DNA from 2 places in the Isoptericola sp. b515 genome. Region 2 is predicted to be linked to the other one. Evidence: riboswitches for the same ligand, from Rfam matches in the RefSeq annotation. Region 2 holds a riboswitch; the other holds the start of a gene.
What was found. Region 2 has a riboswitch for thiamine pyrophosphate ahead of Q6350_RS15115 (thiamine ABC transporter substrate binding subunit). Riboswitches for the same ligand answer to the same signal wherever they lie in the genome.

Region 1: linked by a shared signal. The riboswitch ahead of thiO (glycine oxidase ThiO) and the one ahead of Q6350_RS15115 (thiamine ABC transporter substrate binding subunit) in region 2 are both predicted to bind thiamine pyrophosphate.

What each region holds. Positions count from the first base shown of each region.
Region 1 is NZ_JAUQYR010000001.1:195,742-211,306, forward strand. Features, by position in the region: gene Q6350_RS00785 (PspC domain-containing protein) at 1-1,276, shown strand, start outside; gene Q6350_RS00790 (hypothetical protein) at 1,273-1,701, shown strand; gene Q6350_RS00795 (aromatic ring-opening dioxygenase LigA) at 1,780-2,265, opposite strand; gene Q6350_RS00800 (trimeric intracellular cation channel family protein) at 2,388-3,077, opposite strand; gene guaA (glutamine-hydrolyzing GMP synthase) at 3,074-4,678, opposite strand; gene thiE (thiamine phosphate synthase) at 4,728-5,375, opposite strand; TPP riboswitch at 5,409-5,511, shown strand; gene thiO (glycine oxidase ThiO) at 5,500-6,756, shown strand; gene thiS (sulfur carrier protein ThiS) at 6,753-7,013, shown strand; gene Q6350_RS00825 (thiazole synthase) at 7,023-7,844, shown strand; gene Q6350_RS00830 (ThiF family adenylyltransferase) at 7,854-9,098, opposite strand; gene Q6350_RS00835 (DUF3817 domain-containing protein) at 9,095-9,490, opposite strand; gene Q6350_RS00840 (ABC transporter ATP-binding protein) at 9,555-11,369, shown strand; gene Q6350_RS00845 (ABC transporter ATP-binding protein) at 11,366-13,147, shown strand; gene Q6350_RS00850 (hypothetical protein) at 13,190-13,870, opposite strand; gene Q6350_RS00855 (SURF1 family protein) at 14,020-14,943, opposite strand; gene Q6350_RS00860 (phosphoketolase) at 15,132-15,565, shown strand, end outside.
Region 2 is NZ_JAUQYR010000005.1:258,185-273,749, reverse strand. Features, by position in the region: gene Q6350_RS15130 (sulfite exporter TauE/SafE family protein) at 1-395, shown strand, start outside; gene Q6350_RS15125 (PAS domain-containing protein) at 553-1,230, shown strand; gene Q6350_RS15120 (DUF4235 domain-containing protein) at 1,320-1,604, opposite strand; TPP riboswitch at 1,711-1,814, shown strand; gene Q6350_RS15115 (thiamine ABC transporter substrate binding subunit) at 1,872-2,975, shown strand; gene Q6350_RS15110 (ABC transporter permease) at 2,972-4,708, shown strand; gene Q6350_RS15105 (ABC transporter ATP-binding protein) at 4,708-5,454, shown strand; gene Q6350_RS15100 (PrsW family intramembrane metalloprotease) at 5,501-6,613, opposite strand; gene Q6350_RS15095 (SpoIIE family protein phosphatase) at 6,623-8,227, opposite strand; gene Q6350_RS15090 (HAMP domain-containing sensor histidine kinase) at 8,224-9,459, opposite strand; gene Q6350_RS15085 (SpoIIE family protein phosphatase) at 9,468-10,490, opposite strand; gene Q6350_RS15080 (ATP-binding protein) at 10,523-10,939, opposite strand; gene Q6350_RS15075 (STAS domain-containing protein) at 10,936-11,337, opposite strand; gene Q6350_RS15070 (STAS domain-containing protein) at 11,334-12,164, opposite strand; gene pgi (glucose-6-phosphate isomerase) at 12,256-13,965, opposite strand; gene Q6350_RS15060 (hypothetical protein) at 14,179-14,553, shown strand; gene Q6350_RS15055 (phosphotransferase) at 14,634-15,565, shown strand, end outside.

The sequences.
Region 1 (15,565 bases), on a different contig from region 2:
GCGCCGCACGGGTGTCACCCGTGCCGAGGACCGCTGGGTCGGCGGCGTCGCCGCCGGAGTCGCCCACCGGTTCGGCCTCGACCCGCTGCTGGTGCGGGGCCTGCTGATCCTCAGCTTCTTCGTCACCGGTGCGGGCCTGGTGCTGTACGGCGCCGCCTGGCTGCTGCTCCCCGAGGCGTCCGACGGCCGGATCCACCTGCAGGAGGCGATCCGCGGGAGGTTCGACGTGGCGGTCCTCGGCGCCGGCCTGACGATCGTCGCGGGCATCGGCTGGGGCGGCGGGATCTGGCCCTGGTGGGACGGGTTCCCCGAGTGGATCGCGGTCCTGTTCTGGATCGGGTTCTGGGTGGCCGTGGTCTGGCTGATCGTCAAGCTCGTCCGCTCCCGGCAGCAGGGCGGGGCAGCGCCGCCCGCCGCGCCGGCGGCACCGGCGGCACCGGCGGCACCGGCGGCACCGGCCGAGGCCCCCCCGGGGCCGTCGGCCGCCCCGTTCGAACCCGCGCCGCGGGTGACCTACGCCTCGGCACCGCCCGCCGCGCCGGCTCCCCGGACGCCGGCGCCGACCACCCCGGCCGTCCGCGCCGCGGGCGGCGGGACGATCGGCGTCGTGGTCGGCCTCGCGCTGCTGGCCGGAGCGGCGCTGCTGGCCGCCGACATCGTGCTGGGACTGACGATGCCGGTGTGGGGCCTGTGGCTCGGGACCACGGTCGCGATCGTCGGCGCCGCCCTCGTGGTCACCGGCCTGCGCGGACGCCGCGGCGGGTGGCTCACCGCCTTCGCCGTGCTCGGCCTCGTCGCGACCCTGGTGACGTGGCCGTTCGCCGACCGGCACACCTGGTGGGACGAGTGGCCCTGGGACGACGGGCGCGGTGTCACGACCTCGTCGGGCACCACCGTCAGCTCCGGCATGGTCACACCGCGGTCCGTGGCGGCCGCCGAGGAGGGCGTGCGGGTCCAGTTCGGCGAGGCGTGGGTGGACCTCACCGAGCTCGACCTCACCGACGTCGAGCCGGGGTCGCCCGTCGAGGTCCCGATCGAGATGACCGCCGGGCGCACGGTCGTGGAGATCCCCGCCGACGCGGCCGTGGTGGCCTCCGTCGACGTCAGCGCCGGGAGGTTCGTCTGGGACGTGGACGGCGAGTACCGCACCGTCGACGGGTTCAGCGGCGGCCCCACCACCTACACCAGCGACGAGGCCAGCGAGGCGGGAGGGCCCGTGCTGCTGCTCGACGTCGACGCCCGCGCCGGAGAGATCGTCATCCAGGAGGACCGATGAGCACCGACCCGTACCGCACACCGGGCGCCGAGCCCGAGCCCTCTCCCGACCACCCGACCGTGGAGATCCCCCGGGAGGCCGCGAGCACCGCCGGGGACGCCGCGGGCTCCCCCGCGGACACCGCGGGCTCCCGCGGGGACGTCCCGCAGGAGTCGACGTCCACGACCGCCGACGCCGCCACGAGCGCGACTGCTCCCGGCCCCGACCCGGACGTGTCGGCCCCGGGGCGCGCCCGACCGCGGACCGGCACCGTCGTCTGGGGCATCGTCGTGGTGGCCGTCGCGGTCGGCCTGCTCGCCCGCACCGCCGGGGCGAGCATCGACGCCGAGCTGGCCGCCATCCTCGTGCTCGGCACCGCCGGCCTGCTCCTCGTGGTGGGCTCCGTCGTCGGGGCCGCCCGGCGGCGCCGACGCACCGGTCGCTGACCCCGCACGCACGTCGGGGCGAGCACACCGGCAGTGGTGTGCTCGCCCCGACGTCCGTGCTGGTCCGGGAGCTGCGACTCAGGCGGTCCTGGCCGGCGCGGGCCCGCCCGGCGGAGCGGCCGCCGCGGCGACCTTCGGGCCCCCGAGCCGGACGAGGGCGAAGCCGATGAGCACGAACATCACGCCCAGGCCGATCACCAGGGCGGAGACGCCGAACGAGACCACCGAGGTGAACAGCGAGGCCCGCAGGAACGAGGCGTTCATGACCGTGTCACGACGCGGGTCCTCGCGGTCGAGCTCGGCGTACGTCATGCCCTCCGAGGCCTCCAGCGCGTGCTGGTTGATGACGTCGGCCTGCGCGTAGGCGGTGAAGGGCCCGGCGACCTCCTGGCCGGCCATCATGCTGGCGTCGTCGGAGACCGTGATCTGCTCGTCGGACAGCGTGGACGAGACCACGAACCAGACGACGGCACCGGCGATGATCATCAGGATGCCGGCGACGATGGTGAAGACGCCGATCCCGCGGACACCCTTGGCGGATTGGACGGTTACAGAGCTGGACATGAGTCTGCCTCTCGTAGCGCTTCTGCGGTTGTTGACCGGTAGTTGACGCCCCTGGCCGCCAACTTACCGCTCCCGACCTGCCCCGTCACGACGAACCCGAAGGTCAGAGCAGGAATCCGGCGTCATTCACCCGGTACCGAGAACGTCGGCATGCCCCAGCCGAGCCGGACGGCGAGCAGACGCACCGTGAGGATGAGCACCAGCGGCACCCAGAACACGATCGCCGGATCGGCCCCCAGCTGACGCAGGCCGAGCTGGACCGCCGCCCCGAGCAGCGCCGCCGTGGCGTAGAACTGCGCGTTGCTCAGCACCTCCGGCACCTCGTTCGCCAGCACGTCGCGGATCACGCCCCCGCCGACCCCGGCCATCACCCCGACGACTGCCGCCGAGACCTCGTTCGCCCCGGCGGACAGCGCGACGTTCGTGCCGATGACGACGAACAGCGCCATGCCGGCCGCGTCGGAGATCTCGATGATCTGCAGCCGGCGCAGCAGGTCGAGGGTGCGCGTGCGCGCCAGCGGCACCACCAGGAGCGACGCGACCACGCCGACCAGCAGGAACGTCGGCTCGGTCACCCAGAACACCGGCGTCCGGCCGATGAGCAGGTCGCGCAGCGTCCCGCCGCCGATGGCCACGGCGCTGCCGAGGACGACGACGCCGACCAGGTCCATGCGCTTGCGCCCGGCGGCGAAGGCCCCGGAGATCGCGAACGCGACCGTGCCGAGGTACTCCAGCACCCGCTGCACGACGCCGAGGGTCGTGGTGACGGCGTCCGGCTCCGTCGCCAGCGCCGCGGCGAGCTCCCCGGTCACTCCCACTCGATGGTGCCCGGGGGCTTGCTCGTGACGTCGAGCACGACCCGGTTCACCTCGCTGACCTCGTTGGTGATGCGGGTGGAGATGACCGAGAGCACGTCGTAGGGCATCCGGGTCCAGTCCGCCGTCATCGCGTCCTCGCTGGAGACGGGACGCAGCACGACGGGGTGGCCGTAGGTGCGGCCGTCGCCCTGGACGCCCACCGACCGCACGTCGGCCAGCAGCACGACCGGGCACTGCCAGATCTCCGCGTCGAGGCCGGCTTTCGTCAGCTCCTCGCGGGCGATGGCGTCCGCGCGGCGCAGGATCTCGAGCCGCTCGGCCGTGACCTCGCCGATGATCCGGATACCCAGTCCGGGGCCCGGGAAGGGCTGACGGGCGACGATCGGCTCCGGCACGCCCAGCTCGCGGCCGACGGCCCGCACCTCGTCCTTGAACAGGGTGCGCAGCGGCTCGACCAGCTCGAACTGCAGGTCGTCGGGCAGGCCGCCGACGTTGTGGTGGCTCTTGATGTTCGCCGCGCCCTCGCCGCCGCCGGACTCCACGACGTCCGGGTACAGGGTGCCCTGGACCAGGAACTTCACCTCGGAGCCCTCGCCGTGCACGGCGTGCTCGTGCCCCTCGGCGACGATGTCGCGGGCGGCGTCCTCGAAGACGCGGATGAACTCGCGGCCGATGATCTTGCGCTTCGTCTCCGGGTCGCTGTGCCCCTCGAGGGCGTCCAGGAACCGCTTGCGCTCGTCGCGGACCACCAGGTTGACGCCGGTGGCGGCGACGAAGTCGCGCTCGACCTGCTCCACCTCACCCTCGCGCAGCAGACCGTGGTCGACGAACACGCAGGTCAGCTGGTCCCCCACCGCGCGCTGCACGAGCGCCGCGGCGACCGAGGAGTCGACGCCGCCGGACAGCCCGCAGACCACACGGGCGTCCCCGACCTGCGCGCGGATCGCGGCGACCTGGTCGGCGATGACGTTGTCCGGCGTCCAGTCGGGCCGCAGGCCGGCACCCTCGTAGAGGAAGTGCTCCAGCACCGTCTGCCCGTGGGCGGAGTGCTTGACCTCCGGGTGCCACTGGACGCCGTACAGTCGACGGCCGCGGTCCTCGAAGGCCGCCACCGGCGACCCGGACGACGTCGCCAGCACCTCGAACCCCTCCGGTGCGGCGTGCACGGAGTCGCCGTGGCTCATCCAGGTGGTCTGGGTCGTCGGGGTGTCCGCCAGCAGCACGCCGGCCGAGCACACCTCGACCTCGGTGCCGCCGTACTCGCGGGTCCCGGTCTGGGCGACCTTGCCACCCAGAGCCTGCGCCATCGCCTGGAAGCCGTAGCAGATGCCCAGCACGGGCACGCCGGCGTCGAAGAGCGCGGCGTCCACGAAGGGCGCGCCGGTGGCGTAGACGGAGGACGGACCGCCCGAGAGGATGATCGCCGCGGGGTCGCGGGCGAGCATCTGCTCCGGCGTCCACGTGTGCGGGACGATCTCGGAGTAGACGTTCGCCTCGCGCACGCGGCGGGCGATGAGCTGGGCGTACTGGGCGCCGAAGTCGACCACGAGGACGGGTCGGGGCGTGCTGTCGGGAGCGGTGGCGGGAGACGTCACCGCCTCATCCTATCCGCCGTCGCGCGCCGGTCCGGGGTGCTCGCCGGCCTCAGGCCCCGAGCCGCTGCCGCAGGGTCCGCGCGGCCCGCTCGGGGTCCGCGGACTCCGTGATCGCGCGGACGACGACGACCCGTCGCGCCCCGGCGTCGAGGACCGCGTCGAGCCGGTCGGCGTCGATCCCCCCGATGGCGAACCAGGGCGTGGTCGGCGCGGTGCGGGCCACCTCGCGCAGCAGGTCGATGCCGACGGCGGTCCGGCCCGGCTTGGTGGGCGTCGCCCAGAGGGGGCCCACGCAGAAGTAGTCGACGTCCCCGTCGGCCTCCGCCGCGGCCGCCTGCGCGGCCGAGTGGGTGGACCGGCCCAGGACCGGGGCCGGGCCGAGCAGGGTCCGCACCGCCGGCACCGGGAGGTCCCCCTGCCCCATGTGCACCACGGGTGCACCGGTGAGCCCGGCCACGTCCGCCCGGTCGTTGACCGCCCACAGCGCGCCGTGTTCGGTCGCGACCCGCGCCACCAGCGCCTGCAGCTCGAGCTCGCGGGCGACGTCGAGGGTCTTGTCGCGGAGCTGGACGACGTCCACGCCGCCCCGCAGCGCGGCGTGCAGGAACTCCTCCAGGTCGCCGCGCTCCTCGCGGGCGTCGGTGCACAGGTAGAGGCGGGCGTCGGCGAGGCGTGCGCGCAGGTCGGAGGTCTCCATCGGGGCCGAGTCTAGGGACCGGCGGGAGTAGGGTGGGCGCAGCACGGGAGCCTCGCGGAGGCTGAGAGGGCGCCGGGCGCCGACCGTCGAACCTGATCTGGATCATGCCAGCGAAGGGAGCACCGTGGACCGACCCCTGTCCACGCCGCCGGACGGCGTGCGTGACCTCCTCGTCGTGGGCGGCGGCATCATCGGCCTCGCCGTGGCGTGGCGCGCGCTCGAGGCCGGGCTCAGCGTCACCGTCCTGGACCCCGACGCGGGCGACGGGGCGACCCGGGCGGCAGCGGGCATGCTCGCCCCGGCCACCGAGGCCGAGTTCACCGAGGACGCCGCGCTGGCCCTGCACCTGGCCGCCGCCGGCCGCTGGTTGACGTTCGCCGCCGACCTGGAGGCCGCCGCCGGCACCGGGGTCGGGCTGCGGGAGTCCGGCACGCTCACCCTCGCCTACGACGACACCGACGCCGCGCTGCTGCGACGGCTCCTCGCGCTGCAGGCCCGGCACGCGGTGAGCTCGCGGGTGCTGACCATCGCCGAGGCGCGCCGGCACGAACCGCTGCTCGGACCGCGGCTCAGCGGTGCCGCCTGGGTCCCGGGCGACCACGCCGTCGACCCCCGCGCCGTGCACGCCGCCCTGCAGCGGGCGATCGCCGACGGGCACGGCGCGGTCGTCCCGCGGGCCGCGGTCCGGCTCGTGCGGCACGACGGACGCGTCGTCGGCGCGCTCGACGACGCGGGCCGGGTGCACCGCGCCGGCTCGACCGTCGTGGCCGCCGGCTGGGCGTCCGCGCCGCTCCTGGCGGACCTGCCTGACGTCACGGTCCCGGTCCGCCCCGTCAAGGGCCAGACCCTGCGGCTCCAGGCCGACCCGGACCTGACGCCGCGGCACGTCGTGCGCGGCCTCGTCCAGGGCCGGCCCGTCTACGTCGTGGGCCGGACACCGGCGACCGAGGGGCCGTGGGCCGGGCACTGCGAGATCGTGGTCGGGGCCACGACGGAGGAGAACCCCGACGACCGCCGCGCCACCGCCGGCGGGGTGTTCGCGCTGCTGCGGGACGCCCGCGTTCTCCTGCCGGCGATCGACGAGGCGGCGCTCGTCGAGGTCACGCCCCGGGCCCGGCCGGCGACGCCGGACAACCTGCCGCTGGTCGGTCCGACCCACGTGCCCGGTCTCCACCTGGCCACCGGCCATCACCGCAACGGCATCCTGCTCGCCCCCCTCACGGCCGAGATCGTCGTGGCGGGCCTGACGGGTTCGTGGTTCGACGTCGACGTCACCCGCGCCGACCCGCCGACCCTGCTCGCCGCCCTCCGGGCGTCGGACCCGCGCCGGTTCCCGCCGCCCGACCCCGACACCCGCCGCACCGACGGAGGACCCCGATGACCAGCACCGACCGGCACACCGCCCCCGCCCGCAGCCGGGCCCTGGTGAACGGCGCTCCCTACGACCTCGGGCCGACCGGCACGGTGCCGCTCACCGCGCTGGTGGCGCGCCTGGCTCCCGGGCACGTCACCGACGGGGAGGTCCGCGGCGTGGCCGTCGCCGTGGACGACATCGTCGTGCCGCGCGGCGCCTGGGAGTCCACCGCGGTGCGCGCCGGCGACCGCGTCGAGATCGTCACCGCCGTCCAGGGCGGCTGAGGAGGAACCATGACCACGACCGACCCGACCGCCCACGGCACCGCACCGCTCGTCGTCGCGGGGACCGAGATCGCCTCCCCGCTGGTGATGGGCACCGGGGGCGCCGCCAACCTGCTCACGCTGGAGGAGGCCCTGGTCGCCTCCGGCACGGGGCTGACCACGGTGGCGATGCGCCGCGTGGCCCCGCGGGCCGGCGGCGAGGCGACCCGGGACGCGGGGATCTGGGGGCTGCTGGAACGCCTCGGCATCCGCGCCCTGCCGAACACGGCCGGGTGCTTCTCCGTGCGCGAGGCGGTGCTCACCGCCCGGCTCGCCCGTGAGGCGTGCGGCACGGACTGGGTCAAGCTCGAGGTGATCGCCGACGACGTCACGCTGCTGCCCGACCCGGTGGGCCTGGTCGAGGCCGCCGACGAGCTCGTCCGCGACGGGTTCGTCGTGCTGCCCTACACGAACGACGACCCGATCCTCGCCCGGCGCCTCGAGGACGTCGGCTGCGCGGCGGTGATGCCGCTCGGCGCACCGATCGGCTCCGGGCTCGGGATCCTCAACCCGCGCAACATCGCGGCGATCGCGGAGGCCGCCCGCGTCCCGGTGATCCTGGACGCGGGGATCGGGACGGCGTCCGACGCCGCGCTGGCGATGGAGCTCGGCTGCTCCGGGGTGCTGCTCGCCACCGCGGTCACGCGGGCCGAGGACCCCGTGCGCATGGCCCGCGCGATGCGGCTGGCCACCGAGGCGGGGCGGCTCGCGGCCGGGGCCGGCCGCATCCCGCGGCGCGAGGGTGCGCTCGCCAGCTCGCCGCCCGAGGGGCGGCTCGACCTCGCCCTGTAGGCGGGGCGCTCAGCCGAGCAGCGCGGGGACGCCGCCGACGACGGACCGCGCGTCGAGGCCCGCCGCCCGGGCCACCCGGGCGACCTTGGTCGACCGCGGCCCGGCCGCGCACACGAGCAGCACCGGCCGGTCGGTGGGCAGGGTGTCGAGCGCGGACCGGGCCGCCGCGTCCGGGGCTCCCGCAGTGGTGCCGAGGAACGTCCCGCTGGGCACGAGCCGGGCGCCGGCCACGGGGCGCGCCCGGGCCTCCCACTCCTCGCGCACGTCCACCAGGACGGCGGGGCGCTCGGCCGCGAGCAGCGCCCGGGCGTCGGCGACGGTGACCTCCGTCGACCCGGGGCCCGGGTCCCCGGCCGGCGCCAGCCCGCAGAAGGCCACGTACGCGTCGTCACCCGGCAGCATCGCCGTGACGGGTTCGCGTGCCGGGTCGGGCCGGACGGCGAGCGAGCGCCAGTCCGCGGCCAGGGCGTCGTGCACGGCGAGCCGCCCGTGCAGGACGTCGCCGACTCCCGTGATCAGCTTGAGGGCCTCGGTGGCCATCGCGGAGCCGACCGTGCCGCACATCGCGCCGAGCACGCCGCCGGTGGCGCAGTCGGGGACGACGCCGGGCGGCGGCGGGTCGGGGAAGACGTCGCGGTAGGTGACGCCCCGGCGGGACGTGGTCCCGCCGTCCGCCGCCGTGTACCGCGGGGCGCCCCAGAAGACGCTGACCTGGCCGTCGAAGCGGTCGATCGACCCCCACACCACGGGGAGCCCGAGGACCTCGGCGGCGTCGGAGACGAGATAGCGGGTCGGGAAGTTGTCGGCCCCGTCGAGCACGACGTCGTAGCCGCCCAGCACGTCCAGGACGTTGCCGGGGTCCAGGCGCACCGGGTGCTCGACCACCTCGACGTGGGGGTTGACCTCCGCGATCGCCGCGGCCGCCGACGTCGTCTTGGGCCGACCCAGGTCCGCCTGGCCGTGCAGCACCTGGCGCTGGAGGTTCGTGACGTCCACGACGTCGTCGTCGACGACCCCGATCACCCCGACGCCGGCGGCCGCCAGGTACAGCAGGGCCGGGCTGCCGAGCCCACCGGCACCGACCACGAGCACCCGGGCGGCCGCGAGCCGCCGCTGCCCGTCGAGGCCCAGCCCGGGCAGCGCGAGATGCCGTGCGTACCGGTCCAGCTCGGCGTCGGTCAGCCCGGGCGCCGGGTCGACCAGGGGCGCCAGCCGGTCGGTCGTCCGGTCCGGGGCGTCGGCGTGCACCGTCACACCCCGTACCGGTCGGCGAGCGCCACGAGCTTGGCGTCGGCGTCGGCGTGCACCCGCTTCTCCAGCACGAACGACATCACCGGGACCACACCCGCCAGCACCATCGTGGTCAGCCGGCCGAAGCTCCAGCGCATCTTGGCCCACAGGTCGAGCACCGTGACCAGGTAGACGACGTAGATCCACCCGTGGGCGAAGGGCACCCAGCCCATGTAGTCGATGACGGCCTGGACCGGGACCAGGTACTTGAAGACCATCTCCACGCAGAGCACGAGCAGCATGACGCCGGTGACGATCGCCAGCACCCGGTAGCGGGTCAGGGCGCCGCGTGCCTTGCGGATGGCGGTCGCCGCCTGGTCGGTGGTGGCCGTCGGGATGTTCTGCTCGGTGCTCACCTCACCAGGATAGGCGGGGAAATTCCGGTGCCCGACGGGTCCGGCCCGCCCTACTCTGACGACCGTGCTCCCGCTCCCCCTGCCCGACCCGGGCTCCCCGCCGCTGTCCTCGCCCGCCCGCCTGCTGGGCTGGCAGGCGTGGCGTCAGCGCTCCGTGATCGTCAGGGCGGTCTCGGCGGGCAGCGTCTCCCTGCTCGCCGCCGCCGCCGCACCCCTCCTGCTCGGCCGCGCGGTCGACTCGGGTCTGGCCGCGGGGTTCGGGACCGAGCTGCTCCTGTGGTGCGGCCTGATGCTCGTGTCGGGTGCCGCGATCGTCGTCGCCGGCGTCCTCAGCCACACCTTCGACGTGGAGAACTGGCTGCGGGCCTCCTTCTCGTTCACCACCCTCGTCGGGGAGAAGGCGACCCGCGCCGGCCACGCCGTCACGCAGAAGCTGCCCACCGGTGAGGTCGTGGCGGCCGTCGCGAACGACGCCCTGCGAGCCGGCGACATGTTCGCCATGTCCGGCCGGTTCGTCGGCGGCGTGCTCGCGTACGTCGCCGCAGCCGGCTACCTCGTCTCCCAGGACGTGGTGCTCGGCCTCGTGGTGGCTCTGGGGATACCGCTCGTGGCCGCCGCGCTCGCGCTGCTGGTCCGCCCGTTGCAGCGTCGCCAGCAGGACCATCGCGAGTCGGTGGGCCGGCTCACCGCGCTCGGCGCCGACACCGTGTCCGGCCTGCGGATCCTGCGCGGCATCGGTGGCGAGGACGTCTTCTCCGCACGCTACGCACGCCAGTCGCAGGAGGTGCGACGCCGTGGCGTACGGGTCGCCGGCGTCCAGTCCGTGCTCGACGGTCTGCAGGTGCTGCTGCCCGGGCTGCTCGGCGCGCTCGTCCTGTGGCTGGGTGCCCGTGCCGTCGTGCGCGGCGACCTGAGCGCCGGCGAGCTCGTGACCTTCTACGGGTACACCGCGTTCCTCGCCTGGCCGGTGCAGATGGCCACGCAGATGCTGCAGGCGTCCACCAACGCGGTGGTCTCCGCGCGCAAGATCCTCGGGGTGCTGCGGATCACCGAGGCGACACCCCCGTCCGCCGCTCCCACGGAGGCGCCGCCGTCGGGCAGCGAGCTGGTCGACCGCGCCTCGGGACTCGTGGTCCCCGCGGGGCGGGTGCAGGCGCTGGTGTGCGCCGACCCCGACGTGTCGGCCGCCGTGGCCACACGGCTGGGCCGGTTCGACGACGACGCCGAGGCCGTCACACCCGTCACGCTCGGCGGCGTGCCGCTCGCCGAGCTCGACAAGGAGACGCTGCGCCACCGTGTGGTCGTCTCCGAGGCGACGCCGCACCTCTTCTCCGGGATCCTCGGTGAGGAGCTCGACGCCCGTGGCCGGGCGAGCGAGGCCGAGCTGACGGCCGCGATCCTGGCCGCGGACGCCCAGGACGTGCTCGACTCCGTCCCCGGTGGTCTCAGCGGGGAGCTGCCGGAGAAGGGCCGGTCGCTGTCCGGCGGCCAGCGTCAGCGCGTCGCGCTGGCCCGTGCCCTGCTCACCGACCCCGAGATCCTCGTGCTCGTCGAGCCGACCAGCGCCGTGGACGCGCACACCGAGGCACGGATCGCGGAACGCGTCGCCGAGGTCCGGCGTGGACGGACCACACTGGTCGTCACCGCCAGCCCGCTGGTCCTCGACCACGTCGACGAGGCCGTCCTGCTGTCCGTGGACGGCCGCGTCGTCGCCCGCGGGACGCACGCCGAGCTGCTCGGCCGCCCCGACGAGCACGGCGTCCGGTACCGCGCCGTCGTCGGGCGGTCCATGGCCGAACCCGCACCGGACGCCGCGGCGGATGCCGAGGCACCGGCCGCCGGCGGGGCCGGACCCGCCCTGGAAGGAGCCACCCGATGAGCCCGACCACGTCCGCACCGCCGTCCTTGCCGACGGAGTCCTCGAACCGGCTGCCGATCGCCGACCGGCACGCGGTCCGCCGCACCGTGGGCCGGCTGTTCCGCAGCCACCGCGGCGAGCTCGCCGGCATCGCGACGCTGCACGCCCTCGCCGCGGTGGCGGGGCTGACCGGGCCGTTCCTCATGGGCCGGTTCATCGACGAGGTCACCACCGGCACCACCGTGGCGCGGGTCGACCGGATCGCACTGATCCTGGTGGGCGCCGTCGTCGTGCAGGCCGTCGTGACGCGGTTCGCGCAACGCCTCTCCATGGTGTTCGGCGAGCAGGTGTTCGCCGAGCTGCGCGAGCAGTTCATGACCACGGCCACGCGACTGCCCCTGTCGATCGTCGAGAAGGCGGGGACCGGCGACCTCGTCGCCCGTACCACCAACGACGTCAACAAGCTGCAGCACGCGGTCCGCTTCGGCGTGCCGCGGGTGCTGGTGTGCGTCGTGACGATCGGGCTGACGCTGGTGGCGGCCTTCCTCACCGACCCGCTGGTCGCCCTCGGCCTGCTGGTCGGCGTGCCGGTCATCGTGGTCGCCGTCCGCTGGTACCTGCGCCGGGCGACACCGGGCTACCTGCGCGAGTCGGCCGCGTACGCGACCGTCAACGGCACGATCACCGAGGCCGTCGAAGGGGCACGCACCGCGGACGCCCTCTGGCTCGGATCCCGGATGCGCCGTCGGCTGCGCCGGAACCTGTCGGAGGCCTTCGCCGCCGAGAGCTACACCCTCGGGCTGCGCCAGCGGCTGATCCCCGCCCTCGACACCGCGGTGGCGGTCGCCCCCGTCGCCGCGATCGTCTGGGGCGCCTGGCTGGTCTCGCAGGACCTGACCACCATCGGTGCCGTGGCGACCATCGCCTTCTACGCGCACCAGATGGGCGGACCGGTCTTCGACCTGGTGTTCTGGCTCGACGAGCTGCAGGTCGCCGCCGTGGCGCTGGCCCGCGTGGTCGGCGTCGGGCTCGTGGGACCGGACCGGATCACCTCCGGTGAGGTGCCGACGTCGGACGAGGTGCGGGCCCACGAGGTCCGCTACGCCTACCGGGAGGGGCAGGACGTCCTGCACGGGGTGTCCGTGGACCTGCGGCCGGGTGAGCGGCTCGCCGTCGTCGGTCCGTCGGGTGCGGGCAAGTCGACTCTGGGCCGGATGCTCGCGGGGATCCACCCGCCGACCGGTGGGTCGGTGACCGTCGGCGGCGTCCCGCTGGTGGACCTGCCCCTGGAGGACCTGCGGGGCCAGGTCGCCCTGGTGACCCAGGAGCACCACGTGTTCGTCGGGACCCTGGCCGAGAACCTGCGGCTGGCCGACACCACGGCGTCGGAGGTGGAGCTCTGGGAGGCGCTGGGGGCCGTCGACGCCCGGGAGTGGGCCGCGGCGCTGCCGGACGGGCTCGAGACGGAGGTCGGCTCCGGCGGGCACCCGCTCTCGCCGGCACAGGCGCAGCAGGTGGCGCTGGCCCGGCTGGTGCTGCTCGACCCGCACACGCTCGTGCTCGACGAGGCGACGTCGTTGCTCGACCCCCGGGCTGCCCGGCACCTGGAGCGCTCCCTGAACGCCGTGCTCAGCGGGCGGACGGTGGTGGCGATCGCGCACCGGCTGCACACCGCGCACGACGCCGACCGGGTGGCCGTGGTCGACGGTGGTCGGATCACCGAGATCGGCCCGCACGAGGAGCTCGTGGAGGCCGACGGCGAGTACGCGAACCTGTGGAGGTCCTGGCAGCACGGGTGACGCCCCGCCCCCCTGAGGCATCGAGCGTGCCGGCTTCGCCCCTCATCGCCAGGAGTCCGGGACCAATCCAGCACGCTCGATGCAGGAGGAGTGTCCCGGCGGCACGGGGGTCGGCACCCACCCCGCCCCGTCGAGCTCACGGGCGAGCTCCCGGGCCGCCGTCCCGTCGCGCGCCTCGGCTCCGGTGAAGCGCCGGACGACGGTACACCGCGCGTCGATCCGGTTCTGCCGTCGCCGGTCGGCCAGCAGGGCTCCGGGCGTCGAGTGGACGTCCCGTCCGCCGATCTCCGCGAGCAGCACGCCGCCGTCGGGCAGGATCCACGCGAGGTCGACGCGCGCCACGACCCTGCCGTCGGCGCGCACGACGCGGAGCTGGACGGCGTCCGGCGGCACCCCGGCGTCTCCGCAGGTGATCCGGGCCCACGACTCGGCCGGCGACTCGGCCCGCGCGTCGGAGAGCGCCCACCACGCGTGGCTGCGACGAGCCCCGCGCCGACCGGTCGCCAGGGTGCGTGCGCGCCGCACCCCGGCGTCGTCGACCAGTCCCTGGTGTCGTGCCGAGTCGATCATGGCGACGGCTTCGAGACGGGTCAGGGCCGGCACGGCGAGCGCCAGGGAGTCGACGACCGGTGCCACGAGGATGCCGTCCACCTCCTCGGGTGACGGGACCAGCACGCGCCGCACCCGGACCCTCTCGTCACCGCGGCGCGGAGCCGCCTTCACCGCAGCGACCTCCGCGACGAATCGCGTCGGAGCCCCGTGGACGCCGTGCAGCACCAGGGCGCCCACACCGACGGCCGCCGTGCGTGCGCCTTCAGTCCCTCATCCACAGCTTTCGGGTACCGAGTGAGCACGCTCGTTGCACGAAGGGGTCAGGACGACGGCAGCCCGGCGATCCCGGTGCCGACCGGGTCGTCGTCCCGCCGTCCGCCCTCCCGGGGGTGCCGGTCCCGTCGTCGTTCTCGACGCCCGCCGGCCATCTCGTCCCGCACGAGCCGGACCCACAGGGCCACGGCGAACAGCCCGAACACCCACCACTGCAGGGCGTAGAAGAAGTTCTGCAGGTTCACGTCGGTCCCGCCGTCGAGCACGGGGCGGGGCAGGGGCGCCGGACCGCCCGACGCGGCTGCGGGCTGCGCCGGGTCGGACGACGTCAGCACGGCGTACGCGGAGTAGATCGGCCCGTCCCACGTGTTCGCGAGCGCCGACGCGGCGATGTCCTGCGTCAGCGGCGGACCGTCCGGGTTGTCGGGGACGGTCCCGGTGCGCGCAGTGGACTCGGAGGCCTGCAGCCAGCCCGTCACGTCGACCTCACCGGCGGGCACCTCGAGGGCCGCGGGCCCCGGGGCCGGCGAGTCGACCCAGCCGCGGACCACCGGCAGCACGGGCGGCCCGGACAGCTCGGCCCACGACGCCCCGCCGGTCCCGTCGTCGGACACGCGCAGCGGCGTGAGCACGAGGTACCCCTCGACGCCGTCCAGGGACCGGCCGGCGACGAGCATCTGGCCGTCCGGCTCGTAGGTCCCGGTGACCCGGGCCTCGCGTCCGACGAGCTCCCCGGGGAACGCCTCCTGCGGCGCCAGCAGCTCGCCGAGCTCGGCCGGTCCGGAGGCCTCCTGCTCGGCCGCCTCCTGCTGGGCGGCGAGGTTCGCCCGCTCGTAGGCACGGTCGATCTGCCAGACGCCGAGGCGTCCGCACACGGCGGCGGCGAGCAGGAGCAGCAGCAGGACGACGAGCATGCGCGGCTGGCGGGCGACCGCCCAGAACGAGCGTCGTGCGGGCGGGGCGTCGGACACGGCCCCACGGTATCCGCGTCGACGCCACCGACGGGAATCCGATATGGTCTGACCACAGGGCCGGGACACCGGCGGGCAGCAGGAACCAGGCACGCCCGCCATCCTGTCCTCCCCCTGCACTCGGGCCCCGGGTGCGGTGGAATGAGGTCACGAGCACGGCCCTGACGTCCCGAGCGGAGGAGTGGCAGATGAGCACGACGACCCCGAGCACCACGACCTGGCCGGCCACCGGTGTCACCGAGCTGTCGGACACCGACGTCGACCGGCTCGACCAGTGGTGGCGCGCGGCCAACTACCTCTCGGTCGGCCAGATCTACCTGCTGAGCAACCCGCTGCTGCGTGAGGAGCTGACGCGCGACGACGTCAAGCCCCGCCTCCTCGGGCACTGGGGCACCACGCCGGGTCTCAACTTCCTCTATGCGCACCTCAACCGGACGATTCGCGAGCGCGAGCAGTCGACGGTCTACGTGGCGGGCCCCGGCCACGGCGGACCCGGCCTGGTGGCGAACACCTACCTCGAGGGCACCTACACCGAGACCTACAGCGACATCACCCAGGACGCCGAGGGCATGCGCCGGCTGTTCCGGCAGTTCTCGTTCCCCGGCGGGATCCCCAGCCACGT
Region 2 (15,565 bases):
AGGTCATCGGTTCGATCGACACCAGCGAGTTCTTCGTCGCCGTGGCGGCCAGCCTGGGCTTCCTCGTGGGCCTCGGGACGGCGGGCATCGACCCGATGTGGGCCACCGCCCTGCTGCTGGGCGGCCTCGTCGCCGCGCCGGTCGCGGCCTGGTTGGTCCGGCTCGTGCCGCCCCGGGTGCTCGGATCGGCGGTCGGTGGCGTCATCGTGCTCACCAACAGCCGGACCCTGCTCGCCGCGGTCGACCTCGCGCCGGTCTGGACGACGGTGGTCCTCGCCGCCGTCGTCGTGCTCTGGGCCGCGGCGGTCGCGTGGTCCGTGCGGGCGCACCGCCGCGAGCAGTCGGTGACCGTGGCCCGGACGACGACCCAGGACGCGTACAGCGTCGGCGGGTGAAACCCGCGGGTGAAGACGTCCGCCCAGGTGGCGCTCGTGACTCCGCGGAGTACGGTGGGCCACACCGGCCCGGCCCGGCCCGGTGAGATCGTCGGGAGGAGAACACATGAGTTCGCCGTCGTCGTCGCGGATCATGAAGAGTTCCGCGCTCTCATCGGTGACCGACGCACTCTCCACCGGGACCCAGCTCGTCGTGGGTCAGTACCGGATCGACGCGCCCTCCGGTGCCGTGTGGTGGTCCGACGAGGTCTACCGGATGTACGGGTCGGAGCCCGGCGATCTCACACCCACCGTGGACATCATCCGGGCGCGGACCCACCCGGACGACCGGGCGCGCGTGTCGCGGACGGCGATCGTGTCCCTGCGGGCCGGGCGGCCGTTCAGCAGCGCCCACCGCATCATCGACCCGCACGGCAAGGCACGTACGGTCGTCGTCACGGGTCGGGGGCAGCTGGACGAGGACGGGGCCATCGCCCGGGTGGGCGGGTACGTGCTGGACGTCAGCCCGGTCGCTCGCGAGGTGCTGGACCGCGAGTCCCACCGTGCCGTCGGGCGGGCGATGGTCTCCGCCGCCGCCGTCGAACAGGTCAAGGGTGCCCTCATGATCACCCGGGGCCTGGACGAGGCCGACGCCACGGACCTGCTCGGCGAGGTCGCCGCACGAGCCGGGATCCCGATGCAGTCAGCGGCGTCACAGGTCGTCAGCGAGCTCCGCACGTCCCGGGGAGAGCCTGACGACCGGTTGCAGGCCGCGCTCGACGCGGTCCACAGCGTGGACCGCCCGCACGGGCACGAGGCCCAGCTGGCCCGTCGGCGTCAGAGCACCCGGCGCTGAGCACCGGTACCGGTCCGACCTCTCGCGAGGCGCGCCGGTCACCGCCCGACCGCTCGCGGGGCGACCGAGCCGCCCCGCGAGTCCGGGACTCAGACCGTCGAGATCTTCTTGGCGCGGCGGTCGACCGCCTTGACGACTCCCTGCTTCGCGAGCCGGCGGGCCATCACCGCGGCACCACCCGTGACGGCGGCGAACGTGATCGCCTGGACGATCGGGATGTCGTCCGCGTCCAGGTCGATCGGGGCCTCCTTGCCCGTGGCCTTCTCCCAGATCGTCTTGATGATCTTCTGGGCCACCCAGCCCGCGGCGAGGGTCGCCGCGATCGTCCCGACCTTCACGGCCAGCGTCGGCTCGGTGCTCTTGGACAGCTCCACGGGTCCTCCAGTCGTTCGGTGCGCCGGGCGGTCACGGACGAACTCCCTCGGGAGGTCCGCGCCACGGACGCCACCACCGTAGCGTGCTCGAGGTGTGTAGGCTCGGGGGGAACGACAGGGGAGCGCCGTCGGCGCTGAGAGTGCGGACCACCGCAGACCCTCGAACCTGATCCGGTTAGCACCGGTGGAGGAAGTCGGGCTTCTCGATCCCGTCGCCTCGGACCCTCCGAGCGGCGGACCCCCTTCTCGAACGTCTGAGGAGGACACATGAGTCATCGTCTCCGTCGCACCGTCGCGACCACCGCCGTCGTCGCGCTGCTGCCCGCGCTGGCCGCCTGCGGCGGCGAGGAGTCCCCCGGAGCAGCGCCCAGCAGCTCCGCGGGCTCCGCCGACGCGAGCGCCACGCCGGAGCTGTCCGGTACCGTCACGCTCGTCACGCACGACTCCTTCGCCCTGAGCGAGGGGGTCCTGGAGTCGTTCGAGGAGGAGACCGGGCTCACTGTCGAGCAGGTCGCCGCCGGCGACGCCGGCACCCTGGTCAACCAGCTCGTGCTCACGGCCGACAGCCCGCTCGGCGACGTCGTCTACGGCGTGGACAACACCTTCGCCTCGCGTGCCGTCGAGGCCGACGTCTTCGAGCCGTACACGCCGGCCGACCTCGACCCGTCCGCGACCGGGCTCGTCGACCCGGCGCTCGAGGGGCTCACCCCGATCGACAAGGGCGACGTCTGCCTCAACGTGGACACCACCTGGTTCGAGGCCGAGGGCGTCGAGCCGCCGAGCACCCTCGAGGACCTGACCGACCCGGCGTACGAGGACCTGACGGTCGTGACCAACCCGGCGACCTCGTCGCCCGGCTTCGCGTTCCTGCTCGCCACCGTCGACGCCTTCGGGGAGGACGGCTGGCAGCAGTACTGGGCCGACCTCTCGGACAACGGTCTCAAGGTCACCGACGGCTGGTCGGACGCCTACTACGTCGACTTCTCCGGGGCCGGCGAGGGCGGTGAGCGGCCGATCGTGCTCTCCTACGCCACCTCCCCGGCCTTCACCGTGAGCGAGGACGGCAGCGAGAGCACCACCGAGGCGCTGCTGGACACCTGCTTCCGCCAGGTCGAGTACGCCGGCGTCCTCGCCGGCACCGACAACCCCGACGGTGCCCGGGCCCTGGTGGACTTCCTCGCCTCCGCCGAGGTGCAGGCCGACATCCCCGCGAACATGTACATGTACCCGGCCGACGACACCGTCGAGCTGCCGGCCGAGTGGGAGCAGTTCGCCCCCCTCGCCGAGGAACCGTTCGACGTCGCGCCGGACGAGATCGCCGCGCACCGTGACGAGTGGATCGAGCAGTGGACGGCCACGGTCATCGGGTGACGCCCTCCACCAGCGGCGGGGCGTCCCTGCGGCCGCCCCGCCGTCGGCCCGCCCCGGGGACCTGGCTGTGGTGGGTCCTCGCCGCCGGCCTGCCCCTGCTGTTCCTCGGGGTGTTCTTCGCGTGGCCCGTGGCGGCGCTCGTCGTCCAGGGGTTCTTCACCGACGACGGCGGCACCCGGGCGCTCGACCTGTCCGGGTTCGCGGAGGTCCTGTCCCAGCCCCGCACGTGGCGCGTCGTCGGGCAGACCCTCGCCCAGGCGTCCGTCGGCACGGTCCTGGCCGTCCTGCTCGGGCTGCCCGGCGCCTACGTGCTGTACCGGTGCCGGTTCCCGGGCCGGGCGCTGGCACGCGGCCTGGTGACCGTGCCGTTCGTGCTGCCGACCGTCGTGGTCGGCGTGGCCTTCCGGGCGCTGTTCGCCCCCGGCGGCACCTTCGGGTGGCTCGGCATCGAGGAGTCCTTCGCCGGGGTCGTCGTCGCCCTGGTGTTCTTCAACTACGCCGTCGTCGTGCGCACCGTCGGCGGGCTGTGGGAGCGGCTCGACCCGCGGGCGGAGCAGGCGGCCCGCTCCCTCGGCGCGAGCCCGTGGCGGGCCTTCCGCACGGTCACCCTGCCGGCGCTGGGGCCCGCGATCGCGTCCGCGGCCGCCGTGGTCTTCCTGTTCTGCTCGACGGCGTTCGGCGTCGTCCTGGTGCTCGGGGGCATGCGGTACGGCACGATCGAGACCGAGATCTGGATCCGCACCACCCAGTTCCTCGACCTGCGCGCCGCCGCCGTGCTCAGCATCCTGCAGCTCGTGGTCGTCACCGGAGCACTGCTCGTCAGCGCCCGGCTGCGTGCCCGCCGCGAGCGCGCGCTGCACCTGACCAGCGACCGGTCCGCGGCGCACCGCTTCTCCTGGCGACGGGCCAGCGACGCCGTCCCGGCGGCCGCGACCGTCGCCGTCGTCGGCCTGCTGGTCGTCGTGCCGCTCGCGGGTCTGGTCGCCCGCTCGCTGCGGACGCCCGACGGCACCTGGGGGTTCGACAACTACGTCGCCCTCGGCACGACCGGGGGCCGCAACGCGCTGTCCGTCACCGTGTGGGAGGCGACGGCGAACTCGCTGCGCACGGCCGTGCTGGCCGCCCTCATCGCCGTCGTCGTCGGCGGGCTCGTGGCCCTGGTCGTCTCGCGCCGTCCCCGGTCGGCCGGGCTGCGCCGGGCCGTCGGGGCGCTCGACGCCGCGTTCATGCTGCCCCTCGGGGTCTCCGCGGTGACCGTCGGGTTCGGGTTCCTCATCACCCTGGACCGGCCGCTCGGGCTCGACGTCGACCTGCGGACCTCGGGCCTGCTCGTGCCGATCGCGCAGGCGGTCGTCGCGATCCCGCTCGTGGTCCGCACCGTGCTGCCCGTGGTGCGGGCGATCGACCCGCGGCTGCGCGAGGTCGCCGCCACCCTGGGTGCCGCCCCGGGCCGGGTGCTGCGGACCGTCGACGGCCCCCTGACCGCCCGGTCCCTCGGGCTGGCCGTCGGGTTCGCGTTCGCGGTGTCGCTGGGCGAGTTCGGCGCGACGTCGTTCCTCGCCCGGCCCGACGCGGCGACGCTGCCGGTCGTCATCTTCCGGCTCATCGGCCGGCCCGGGGCGGAGAACTACGGGATGGCGCTCGCGGCGTCCGTGGTGCTGGCCGTGCTCACCGCGACGGTCATGATGGTGGCGGAACGCCTGCGCGGTGACGCGGGCGGAGGGGAGTTCTGATGTCCGGGGCCGAGGGCCTGAGCGTCCGTGATGTCGTCGTGCGCTACGAGGGCACGCGGCACGAGGCGGGCACGACGGCGGTCGACCACGTGTCGCTCGACGTCGCGACGGGCGAGGTCCTGGCGCTGCTCGGGCCGAGCGGCTGCGGCAAGTCGTCGCTGCTGCGCGCGGTCGCGGGGCTGGAGCCGCTGGTGGCGGGGTCGGTGTCGTTCGCGGGGCAGGACCTGGCCCGGGTGCCGGTGCACCGGCGCGGGTTCGGCCTGCTGTTCCAGGACGGTCAGCTGTTCCCGCACCGGGACGTGGGCCGGAACGTCGCCTACGGGCTGGAGATGCAGGGGATCCCCGCGGCGCAGCGGCGCGACCGGGTGGCCGAGCTGCTCGCGGACGTCGGGCTGGCCGGGTACGCGCGGCGGGCCGTGTCGACGCTGTCCGGCGGGGAGAAGCAGCGGGTCGCGCTGGCCCGGGCCCTGGCCCCGCGGCCGCGGCTGCTGCTGCTCGACGAGCCGCTGTCCGCCCTGGACCGGCAGCTGCGGGAGAAGCTCGCGATCGACGTGCGCGACACGCTGCGGGCGACCCGCACGACGGCGGTGTTCGTCACCCACGACCACGCCGAGGCCTTCACGGTGGCCGACCGGGTCGCCGTGATGGACGCCGGGCAGCTGCTGCAGGTCGACACCCCGGAGCGGCTCCGCGCCGCACCCGCCTCGGCGCGGGTCGCGGAGTTCCTCGGGCTCGAGCTCCCCTGACCGTCGCCGGTGGGGCCTGCCGTAGACCGTGGGCCGCAGCCCTCCGTCAGCGCGCGAAGACGACCCGTGCGTGCCCCATGAGCAGCAGCAGCGGGTCGCGGCGGGCCACGAACGCGTCGTCGTCCACCAGGCCCAGGTCGTACCGGCGGTGCAGCATCGCCAGCTCGGTGGCGGCCTGCTGGTAGTCCGCCAGGGCCCGCGCCGCGCCCCGGCCGAGGGCACCGCGGACCTGCTCGCGGGCCCGCTGCCGTGCCCGCAGCGACGACAGCATCCGCAGGTCGCCCGTGCCGATCACGCCGAGCTCCTGGTAGCGGGGCAGGTGCCGGCGCACCAGGCCGACGATCCGACGACGGTCCCGGTGCAGCACGACGCCGAGCGCCGCCAGCACGCCGGCGCCCAGCAGGTACGCGACCCCGAGACCGAGAGCACCCGCCGCCGTCGAGGCGTTCCACAGGGCGTGCAGCGCGGTCGCCCCGGCCACGCCGGCCACGACGGGCAGCGCACGCCGTCCGGGCCGGCGCAGGGCCGCCGCGGCCACGCCCACGCCGATCAGGGACGTGCACAGGGGGTGCAGCAGCGGGGAGACGATCCCGCGCACGACGAAGGTCCCCGCCAGCGTCCCGGCCGGAGCGGTGGCGTAGTAGCTGATGTTCTCCACGGTGGCGAAGCCCAGCGCCACCGTGGAGCCGTAGATGATGCCGTCGGTGGGGCCGTTGAGCTCGTGGCGCCTGAACCAGAGCAGCCCCACGAGCACCGCGCCCTTCGCCAGCTCCTCGACGACCGGGGCGGTGAGGGACGCCGTGGCGTACCGGCCGAGCTCGGCGCCGAGCATCGGCCGCCACACGAGGTCCAGCCCGGCGGTGTTGAGGAGCGTGGCGAGCAGGACGGCGACGCCCGCACCCCAGCCGAACGCGGCGACGAGGACGTCGGGGGGTTCGGGCTCGAGGCGGTCGAGCGCGAGGACCCCGGCGAGCAGCAGCGGCAGGGGGACGAGCGCCAGGACGACCGCCGTGACCACGCCGTCCGCACCGTCCCGCAGCAGCAGGGCGAGAGCCACCGCCAGGCACAGGGAGGACGTGGCCACCGTGACGACGACCCCCACCGACGGCCGGGCGGTGGGCCTGCCGGCCAGGATCGCCCGTGGCTCCAGGGGTGGCATGCCCTGACCCTACTGAGCGGCCCCGCTCGTGCGGCGCACGATCACCACGGCCACGTCGTCCTCGCGCGCGCCGTCGTCGAAGGCGTCGAGCAGGTGCTGACACGCGTCGTCGGGGCAGGTCCCGGGGATCTGCGCGGCGGCGGTCCGGAGCCGGGCCAGGCCGTCGCGCAGCGAGCCGTCCCGGCGCTCGACCAGTCCGTCCGTGGCCAGGACCAGCAGGTCACCGACCGCCAGCGTGGTGCGGTACGGCGGGCGGCTCTCCGGGCTCGGCAGCCCCAGCAGCCGGGAGGTGGACTTCACCGGCCGTGCCGTGCCGTCGGAGCGGACGAGCATCGCCGGCAGGTGCCCGGCGTCGGTCAGCTCGACCTCGCCGGTGACCGGGTCCGCGAGGCAGACGCACACCGTCGCGGTCTCGGTGTGGTCGGTGCGCAGCACCTCGTTGAGCAGCTCCAGCGCGCGTTCCGCCCCGTGCCCCTCGCGCAGGTAGGCGCGCAGCGTCAGACGGAGCTCGCCCATGACGGTGGCGGCGTGCAGGGAGTGGCCCTGGACGTCGCCGATCACCACCGCGACCCGGCCGTCGGGGAGGTCGAAGGCGTCGTAGAAGTCGCCCCCGACGTCCAGCAGGTCGTCCGAGGCCTCGTAGCACGCGGAGACGTCGAACCCGGGGCGCACCGTGAGGTCGGACGGGAGCAGCGCGTCCTGCAGGGCGCGGGTGATCCGGTGCTCCTCGGCGAGCAGGCGCAGGTTGGCCAGCGCCACCGCGGTCGCCTGCGTGAACCGTCGCACGGTCTCCCGGTCGTCGTCCGTCGGGCCGGTCTCGGAGTCGGCCAGCTGGACGCCGAGGCCGCCGACGAGCCGCCCGCGGGCGTCGCGCATCCACGTGGTCCACCACGAGGAGGGCCCCACCCCGGCCTGCGTGAGCAGCTCCCGCCACGGCGCGGGGACGCGTTCCCTCGGCAGCAGCGCCGAGCTGACCCCTCCCGGCGGCGGGACGGGCGTCTCGCCGGCACCGCGGACCAGCGGGGCGCCCGGCGCCGGGCACACGGTGCGCAGGACGTGGTCGGCATCGACGACCACCATGGCGATCGCGGCACGTCCGAGGACGCTCGACGCGCCCCGGGCCGCGAGGTCCACCGCCTCCTCGGCGGAGCGCGCCGAGTGCAGGGGGACCAGCGCCGTGCCGAGGTCGTCGAGCCGCTGCGCGGTCCGGTGTGCCCCTCGCTTCTCGTCGTAGCTGCGGCACAGCGCGCCCACGGTGGCGAGGAACTCGTCACGGTCGAGGGGTTCGGGCAGGTAGGCGTCGGCGCCGTGCTGCAACCCGGCCGTGCGGGCCGCCGCGTCGATCGACGTGGCCGACACGTGCAGGACGGGCACGGGGGACGTCTCCGGCCTGTTCTTCAGCTCCCGGCACACCTCCGCCCCCGAGACGTCCGGCAGGTTGACGTCGAGGACCACGGTGTCGAACTCGGCCGAGGCGCGCTGCAGCGCCTCGCTCCCGGTGGCGGCCTCCGCCACCGCGTAGCCGGCGGCGCGCAGCCAGGTGGCCATGAGGTAGCGGTGGGCGTGGGTGTCGTCGACGACGAGCACCCGTCGCCGTCCGTTCTCCTCGATCACGGTCCTGCTGTCCCTTCGGTGTCGAGTGCCGCGACGAGTGCGGCACGGTCGATCCGGTCCTTCGGCAGGAACCGCGCCGTGCGCGTCCACGGGCCGGGGGCGGGGCTCGGTCCGCTCGACATCAGGACGGCTGCCAGGCCCGGCCGTTCGTCCAGCATCCGAGCCAGCAGCGCCGTGCCGGTCGTGTCCGGCATGCGCACGTCCAGGACGACGGCGTCGACGTCGTCCTGCAGCATCGCCAGGGCCGTGCCGGCGTCGTGGGCGACGCTGACCCGTGTCGCCTCGTCGCGGAGCAGACCGGCGACCGAGGAGCCGAAGGCGTGGTCGTCGTCCACGACGAGGACGTGGCCGACGCGACCGCTGCGGGCACCGGCGGGGGCGTCCGCCCCGGCGGCGTCCTCCAGCGAGGGCAGGGTGAGCGTGAAGACGCTCCCCTCGCCGAGCGTCGAGGTCGCGGTGAGGCTGCCGCCGAGCGCCTCGGCGGTGCGCCGCGCGTACGGCAGCCCCAGACCCGTCCCCCGCGCGCCCGGCTGCAGGTGGTGGGGCACCTGGACGAACTCCTCGAAGATCGCGTCGAGCTGGTCCGCGGGCACGCCCAGCCCCGTGTCCCGGACCTCGCACCGCGCGCCGTCGGCCGTGGGCGTGACGACCAGGTGCACCGACCCGCGCTCGGTGAACTTCACCGCGTTGGTCAGCAGGTTGCGGAGCATACGCGCCACGAGGCGCCGGTCGCTGCACAGCACGGGCACGCCCGGCCGGTCGACGACGAGCTCGACGCCGTCCCGGACCAGCGGGCGCGTGGTGCCCTCCAGCTCGGCGAGGAGCTCGGCCATGTCGAACGGGGCGGGGTGGACGTCCTGGTGCCCGGCCTCGGCGCGCGCCAGCTCCAGGAGCTCGTCCACGAGGGTCAGCAGCGTGTCGGCGCTGTCGCGCACGAACCGGACCTGCTGGGCCTGGTCGTCGTCCAGCGACGACTCGGCGAGCAGTCCCGCCAGGCCGATGATCGAGTTGACCGGGCTCCTCAGCTCGTGGCTCACGTTGCGCAGGAACCGCGACTTGGCCTCGTTCGCCGCGGCGAGCTGGCGGCCGCGCTCGTCCAGCTCGGCGTAGAGCGCGACCACGCCGGAGTTCGTCTCCTCCAGCTCGGCCGAGAGCTGTTCGTACTGGGCCGTCAGTGCCTCGTGCGCCTGCTCGAGCCGGGCCAGCCGACGCTGCAGAGCTGCGGCCTCCACCGCCCCGCTCATGGCCGTGTGGCCCCTCGGACGGGCAGGACCACCACGCAGGCGTCGTCGCGCCGGACGGCGAAGTCGCGCATGATCACGCCGGCGACGACGGTCGCGGAGCGCAGCAGCAGACCGGGGTAGTCCACGAGGTTGACCCGGTCGGTCAGTCCGTCGGAGTACAGGGTGACGACGTCGCCCTCGCTGACGGCGTGCGTCGTCTCCGAGATCGCGGGGGAGCGCGACCCGCCGATGCCCGGGGGGCTCAGCAGGCTGCGGGTGCGGGTGCCGTGGATCGCCCCGGCGATGTTGCCGATGCCGGCGTGGCGCAGGGTGGAGCCGATCTGCTGCACCACCGCCACGGCGGCGCCGCGCGTGCCCGCCAGGGCACGGTGCACCCGCTCGAGGAGGATCGCGGGGCCGGCCGCGGGAGCCGCGCGGAAGGCCCGGACGGCGGCCTGCGAGGCCGCCGCCGCGAGCGGGCCGTGACCCAGCCCGTCGGCGACCAGCACGCTCGACGCGCCGTCGTCCACGCGGACCGCGAACGCGTCACCGCAGACCTGCTGACCCGTCATGGCGCGGGTGATGCCGCTCGGGGCGCCGGCGGTGGACGCCGGACGCTCGTCGCCGGCGACGGGACGGCGCGCGTCGAACGCGGCGGACACGACGGTCCCGGCGCCGGGGGCCGACCACGCGTCCCACGAGCCCGCCAGCCGGGGCAGCGTGCCCAGACCGATGCCGAGGGTGCCCCGCGAGGAGACACCGTCCCGCATCGCCGCCGCGACGTCGCGCATGCCCGGCCCCGAGTCGACGGCGAGCACCGTCAGGCGGGCGCACCCGTCCGTCCGGTCGACCGCGAGCAGCATGCGGCCGGAGCCCGCGTGGCGGGTCTGGTTCGTGGCCAGCTCGGACACGACGAGCCCGACCTCGGCGGCACGGCTCTCGTCGTGCCCGAGCCGGATCGCGGTCGTCACCGCCGCGCGGCGCACCCGGCCGACGGCCGACGGGTGGTCGACCGTGTACCAGGCGCCACTCTCGAGCACACTGCGTGGCTCGTCCGGATCGACGACGCCGGTCATCGCGCCCAGGCCGCGATCTCGACGCGGGTCCCGACCCCGGGCGTCGTGTCGATCGCGAAGTGCTCGACCAGACGACGCGACCCCGACAGCCCCAGCCCGAGCCCGCCGCCGCTGGTCCAGCCGTCGGTGAGCGCGAGGTCGAGGTCGGCGATGCCGGGGCCCTGGTCCGAGAAGACGGCACGGACACCGGTGCGCCGCCCGCTCGTGACCAGCTCGACCTCGGCCTCGCCGCCGCCGCCGTGCACCAGGGTGTTGCGCGCGAGCTCGCTCGCCGCGGTGACGAGCTTCGTCTGGTCGACCAGGGACAGCCGCGCCTGCTGGGCGAGCCGTCGCACGGCCTGGCGGACCCGGACCACGTCCGAGTCGTCGCGAACCGGTTGTCGGGTGCCGGTGGTGGGAGAGGTCGTGGTCATCCGGCGTCGCGTTCGACGGCCGCGAGGAGGACGTCTTCGGCCGCCACGCTGTCGGGACTGAGCAGGGCCAGACCGCGGTCGACGTCGAGCGCCGTCTGCACCCCGTGCAGCCCCAGCCCGAGCTCGACCATGGTGATCGCGACGGCGGGACGCATCCCGACGACGACGGTGCGGGCGTCCAGCACCCGCGAGACGGCGGCGACGGAGGCCAGCATGCGGCCGATGAAGCTGTCGACGATCTCCAGGCCGGAGATGTCGATGATGACGCCCCGCGCACCGGTCCGGGTGATCCGGGCGGCGAGGTCCTCCTGGAGCTGGAGCACGGTGTCGTCCTGCAGCTCGACCTGGATCGACACCAGCAGCGTCGACCCGATCTTGAGGATCGGGACCTCGTTCACCCGCGCACCTCGCTGGTCGGTCGCTTCTTCTCGCGCAGCGCGTCGACCAGGGCGTCGGCCAGGGACGCGCGGGTGCGGATGTCGCCGAACTCGATACCGAGGGCCACGATCGTCTGGGCGATCTGCGGCCGGATGCCGCTGATCGTGCACTGGGCGCCCATGAGGCGCGCCGCCACGACCGTCTTGAGCAGGTGCTGGGCGACCTGGGTGTCGACCGCCGGCACACCCGTGATGTCGATGATCGCGTGCTCGCTGCCCGTCTCGACGAGGGTGTTGAGGAGCTTCTCCATGACGACCTGCGTGCGGGCCGAGTCGAGGGTGCCCACCAGCGGCACCGCGACGATGCCCTCCCACAGCTTCACCACCGGGGTGGACAGCTCCATGAGCTGCTCCGCCTGCTCGGTGATGATCGCCTCGCGGGCGTCCGCGTAGTTCTCGAACGTGTACAGGCCGAGGTCGTCCACCAGCCGCATCAGCGGCGTCAGGTGCGCGCGGACGTCGTCGTCGACCAGGCTGTACAGGCCCTCCTTGAGCGCGAACACCGCCATCGCCGTCTCCCGGGGGGTGAACCCCAGGCGGGCGCGGGCACCGGAGACGTCGGCCAGGATGCCCCGCAGCTGGTCGAACGCCGCGTCGCCCAGCTCGGAGCCGCCGTCGCGCAGCCCCTCCACGAGCGCGTCGTAGATGTCCGACTGCTCGCGCTCGAGCTCGCCGCGGGTGCTGCGGCCCCGCAGCTCGACGCTCGACGCGTCGAGCCACGCGGCGCGGACGGCCTCGGCGTGGTCCGTGAGGATCGTGGAGAGCTGGGCACTCCGGGCAGTCGGCACGTGGGCTCCTTTCGGGCGGCGCGAGGGTGGATCGCGGAGACAGTGTAGGAGCAGAACGCCCCCGCGACCCACCGGTTCGCGTCGCCGCAGGTCAGGCCCGGTGTGTCCGGTAGAACTCCACCAGCCGGCGGGTCGAGGAGTCCTGTTCCGCCAGGGCGGCGTCGTCCCCGGACACGGCCGGGGCGACCTCCAGGGCCAGCTTCTTGCCGAGCTCGACGCCCCACTGGTCGAAGGAGTCGATGCCCCACACGACGCCCTGGACGAAGGTGATGTGCTCGTACAGCGCGACGAGCTGACCCAGGACGGACGGCGTGAGCGCCGGCGCCATGATCGAGGTCGTCGGACGGTTGCCGGAGAAGGTCCGGGCGCTGACCAGCTCCTCGGCGGTGCCGTCGGCCCGCACCTCGTCGGCCGTCTTGCCGAACGCGAGGGCCTTGGTCTGGGCGAAGAAGTTCGCCAGGAACAGCTCGTGCACGTCCGCGCCCGGCGCCACCGCCTTGCCGTCACCGACCGCGTCGACCAGCGGGTAGGCGGGGGTCGCGAACGCGACGAAGTCGGCCGGCACGGTCCGGGTGCCCTGGTGGATGAGCTGGTAGAAGGCGTGCTGGCCGTTCGTCCCCGGCTCGCCCCAGAAGACCTCGCCGGTCTGCGTCGTGACCGGCGACCCGTCCCAGCGCACCGACTTGCCGTTGGACTCCATCGTGAGCTGCTGCAGGTAGGCGGGGAAGCGGTGGAGCTGCTGGGCGTAGGGGAGCACCGCGTGGGTGTGGGCGCCGAGGAAGTTCGTGTACCAGACGTTGAGCAACCCCATCAGCGCGGGCACGTTCCGCTCGAGCGGCGTCGTGCGGAAGTGCTCGTCGACGGTGTGGAAGCCGGCGAGCAGCTCCCGGAAGACCTCCGGGCCGAAGGCGACGGCGAGCGAGGTGCCGATGGCGGAGTCGACCGAGTACCGACCGCCGACCCAGTCCCAGAAGCCGAACGCGTTGGCGGGGTCGATGCCGAACGCCTCGACCTTGTCCAGCGCGGTGGAGACGGCGACGAAGTGGGCGCGGACCGCGGCCTGCTTCGCGTCGTGGTCGTCCTCGATGGCGCCGACCGCGTGCAGACGCTCCCACAGCCAGGCCCGGGCCAGGCGGGCGTTGGTGAGGGTCTCCAGGGTGCCGAACGTCTTGGACGCCACGATGAACAGCGTCGTCTCGGGGTCCAGGTCGGCGGTCTTCTGCGCCAGGTCGGTGGGGTCGATGTTCGAGACGAACCGGACCTCGAGGTCCTCGCGCCCGTAGGGCTTGAGCGCCTCGTAGACCATGACCGGGCCGAGGTCGGAGCCGCCGATGCCGATGTTGACGACCGTCCGGACCGGCTTGCCGGTGACGCCGCTCCACTCCCCGGAGCGCACCTGCTCCGCGAACGCCCCCACCTTGTCGAGCTCACGGGCGACGTCGGCGTCCACGTCCTGGCCGTCGACGACGAGCGACGGCTGCGTCCCGGGGGCCCGGCGCAGCGCGGTGTGCAGCACGGCACGGTCCTCGGTCACGTTGATGTGCTCGCCGGTGAACATGGCCTCGATGCGTTCGGGCAGGTTCACCTCGTGCGCGAGACGGACGAGGAGGTCGAACGTCTCGTCGGTCGCCAGGTTCTTCGACAGGTCGACCAGCAGGTCCCCGGTGGTGTGGCTGAACCGCTCGGCGCGGCCGGGATCGGCGGCGAACCAGCCGCGCAGGTCCCCGCGGAACTCCTGGTGGTGGCGGAGCAGCTCGCCCCAGGCGGGCGTGGTGGTGGCGTCGACAGGAGAGGTCGTCATGAGGCCTACCGTAATGACCGCGACGAGCGTCTGCGCGCCCGGTCCGCGGTCCGGGAGGCCCGTGCCCACGGCGACGGCCCGTCCGGCCCTCGGCGGGTCGCGCCCGGAGGATGAGAGGACTCTCATGCTCGTCTCCGCGAGGTCTCATGCCGGCGCCGAAGGATGGTGCACGTCCGCAGGCAGCGGATGCCGGCACCGTTCGAGGGAGCAGCCATGAGACCGTCCGTGAAGAAGCGCTGGATCGTCGTCGGCACCGCCGCGGCCCTGGGCATGGGCGTCGCGGGCGCCGCCGCCGTCGGGACGAGCGACCAGGACGACCCGTCCGGGGGCGTCGACGCCGTCACGCTGGACGGCCCGGAGGAGGGCGCGACCGACGAGTCGTCCGTCGACGAGTCGTCGGGCTCGACCGGTCCCGCGTCGACCGACGTCAGCGACCCGTCCCCGGAGTCCTCCGACTCTCCGACCACCGCCGTCGACACCTCCGACTCGCCCGACGACCCCTCGACGCAGAGCGCCCGCAGCGCGGAGACCGCCTCGCCCTCCCCGCAGCACGTGCAGAGCGCGGACTCGGCCGATTCCGACGACTGAGCACCGTGCCGGTCCTGGAGGGGATCGCCGACCGGAGCGGTGAGCGCGCGCTCCGCGCCGGTTCTGGCGAGGATGGACCGATGGCACAGAGCGACCTGGACCTGTTGACGGGTGAGGAGGCGACCGAGCTCCTCGCGACCGCGGTCTCGACGGCGGGCGGCGAGCTCGTCGACTGGTCGGTCCGGCAGGTGGACCACCGCCCCGGACGGTCGACGACCGTCGCCTACCGGGCGCGCGTGCGGTGGGGCGAGGGCGTCGAGGCGGGGCGGGTGCGTACCGAGACGCTCGGGGCGTCGCTCGGCCGCCCGGGCGACCAGCAGGTCCCCGGTGTCCTGACCCTCGACGACGGCGAGCACGCCGTGGCCGTGTGGCGGTTCCCGGGCGATCCGGCGCTGCCGGCGCTGGCCACGGCCTACGACGCGGAGGCGGTCGCCACCCTGCTGGGCGACCTGGGCGTGCCCGAGGTCGCGCGGGGCCCCGTCACGCTGAGGGTCCGTGCCTACCGTCCCACGCGCCGCGCGGTCATCGAGGCGAGCACCCCCGGGGCCCGGGTCTTCCTCAAGGTCGTGCGCCCCGAGAAGGTGGACGACCTGCACGCCCGCCACGCGCTGCTCGCCGGCGCCGGGCTGCCGGTGCCGAAGCCGCTCGGACGCAGCGCCGACGGTCTGCTCGTCATCGCGCCCCTGTCCGGGGAGTCGATGCGGCACGCGGTCCGCGACGGGGGAGCGGTCCCGAGCGCCGCCGAGGTCGTCACCATGCTCGACCGGCTGCCGGACAGCGTCGCCGAGCTGCCGCTGCGCACCTCGTGGAGCGAGAACGCGGGCCACTATGCGTCGGTGATCGGCGCGGCGATGCCCGCGGAGGCCGACCGGGCACGGCACCTCGCCGAGACGATCGCGACCCGGATCGCCGGGCAGCGCCCGGACGAGCCGACGCACGGGGACCTGTACGAGGCCCAGGTCATGCTCGCCGACGGGCGCATCACGGGTCTCCTCGACGTCGACTCGGCCGG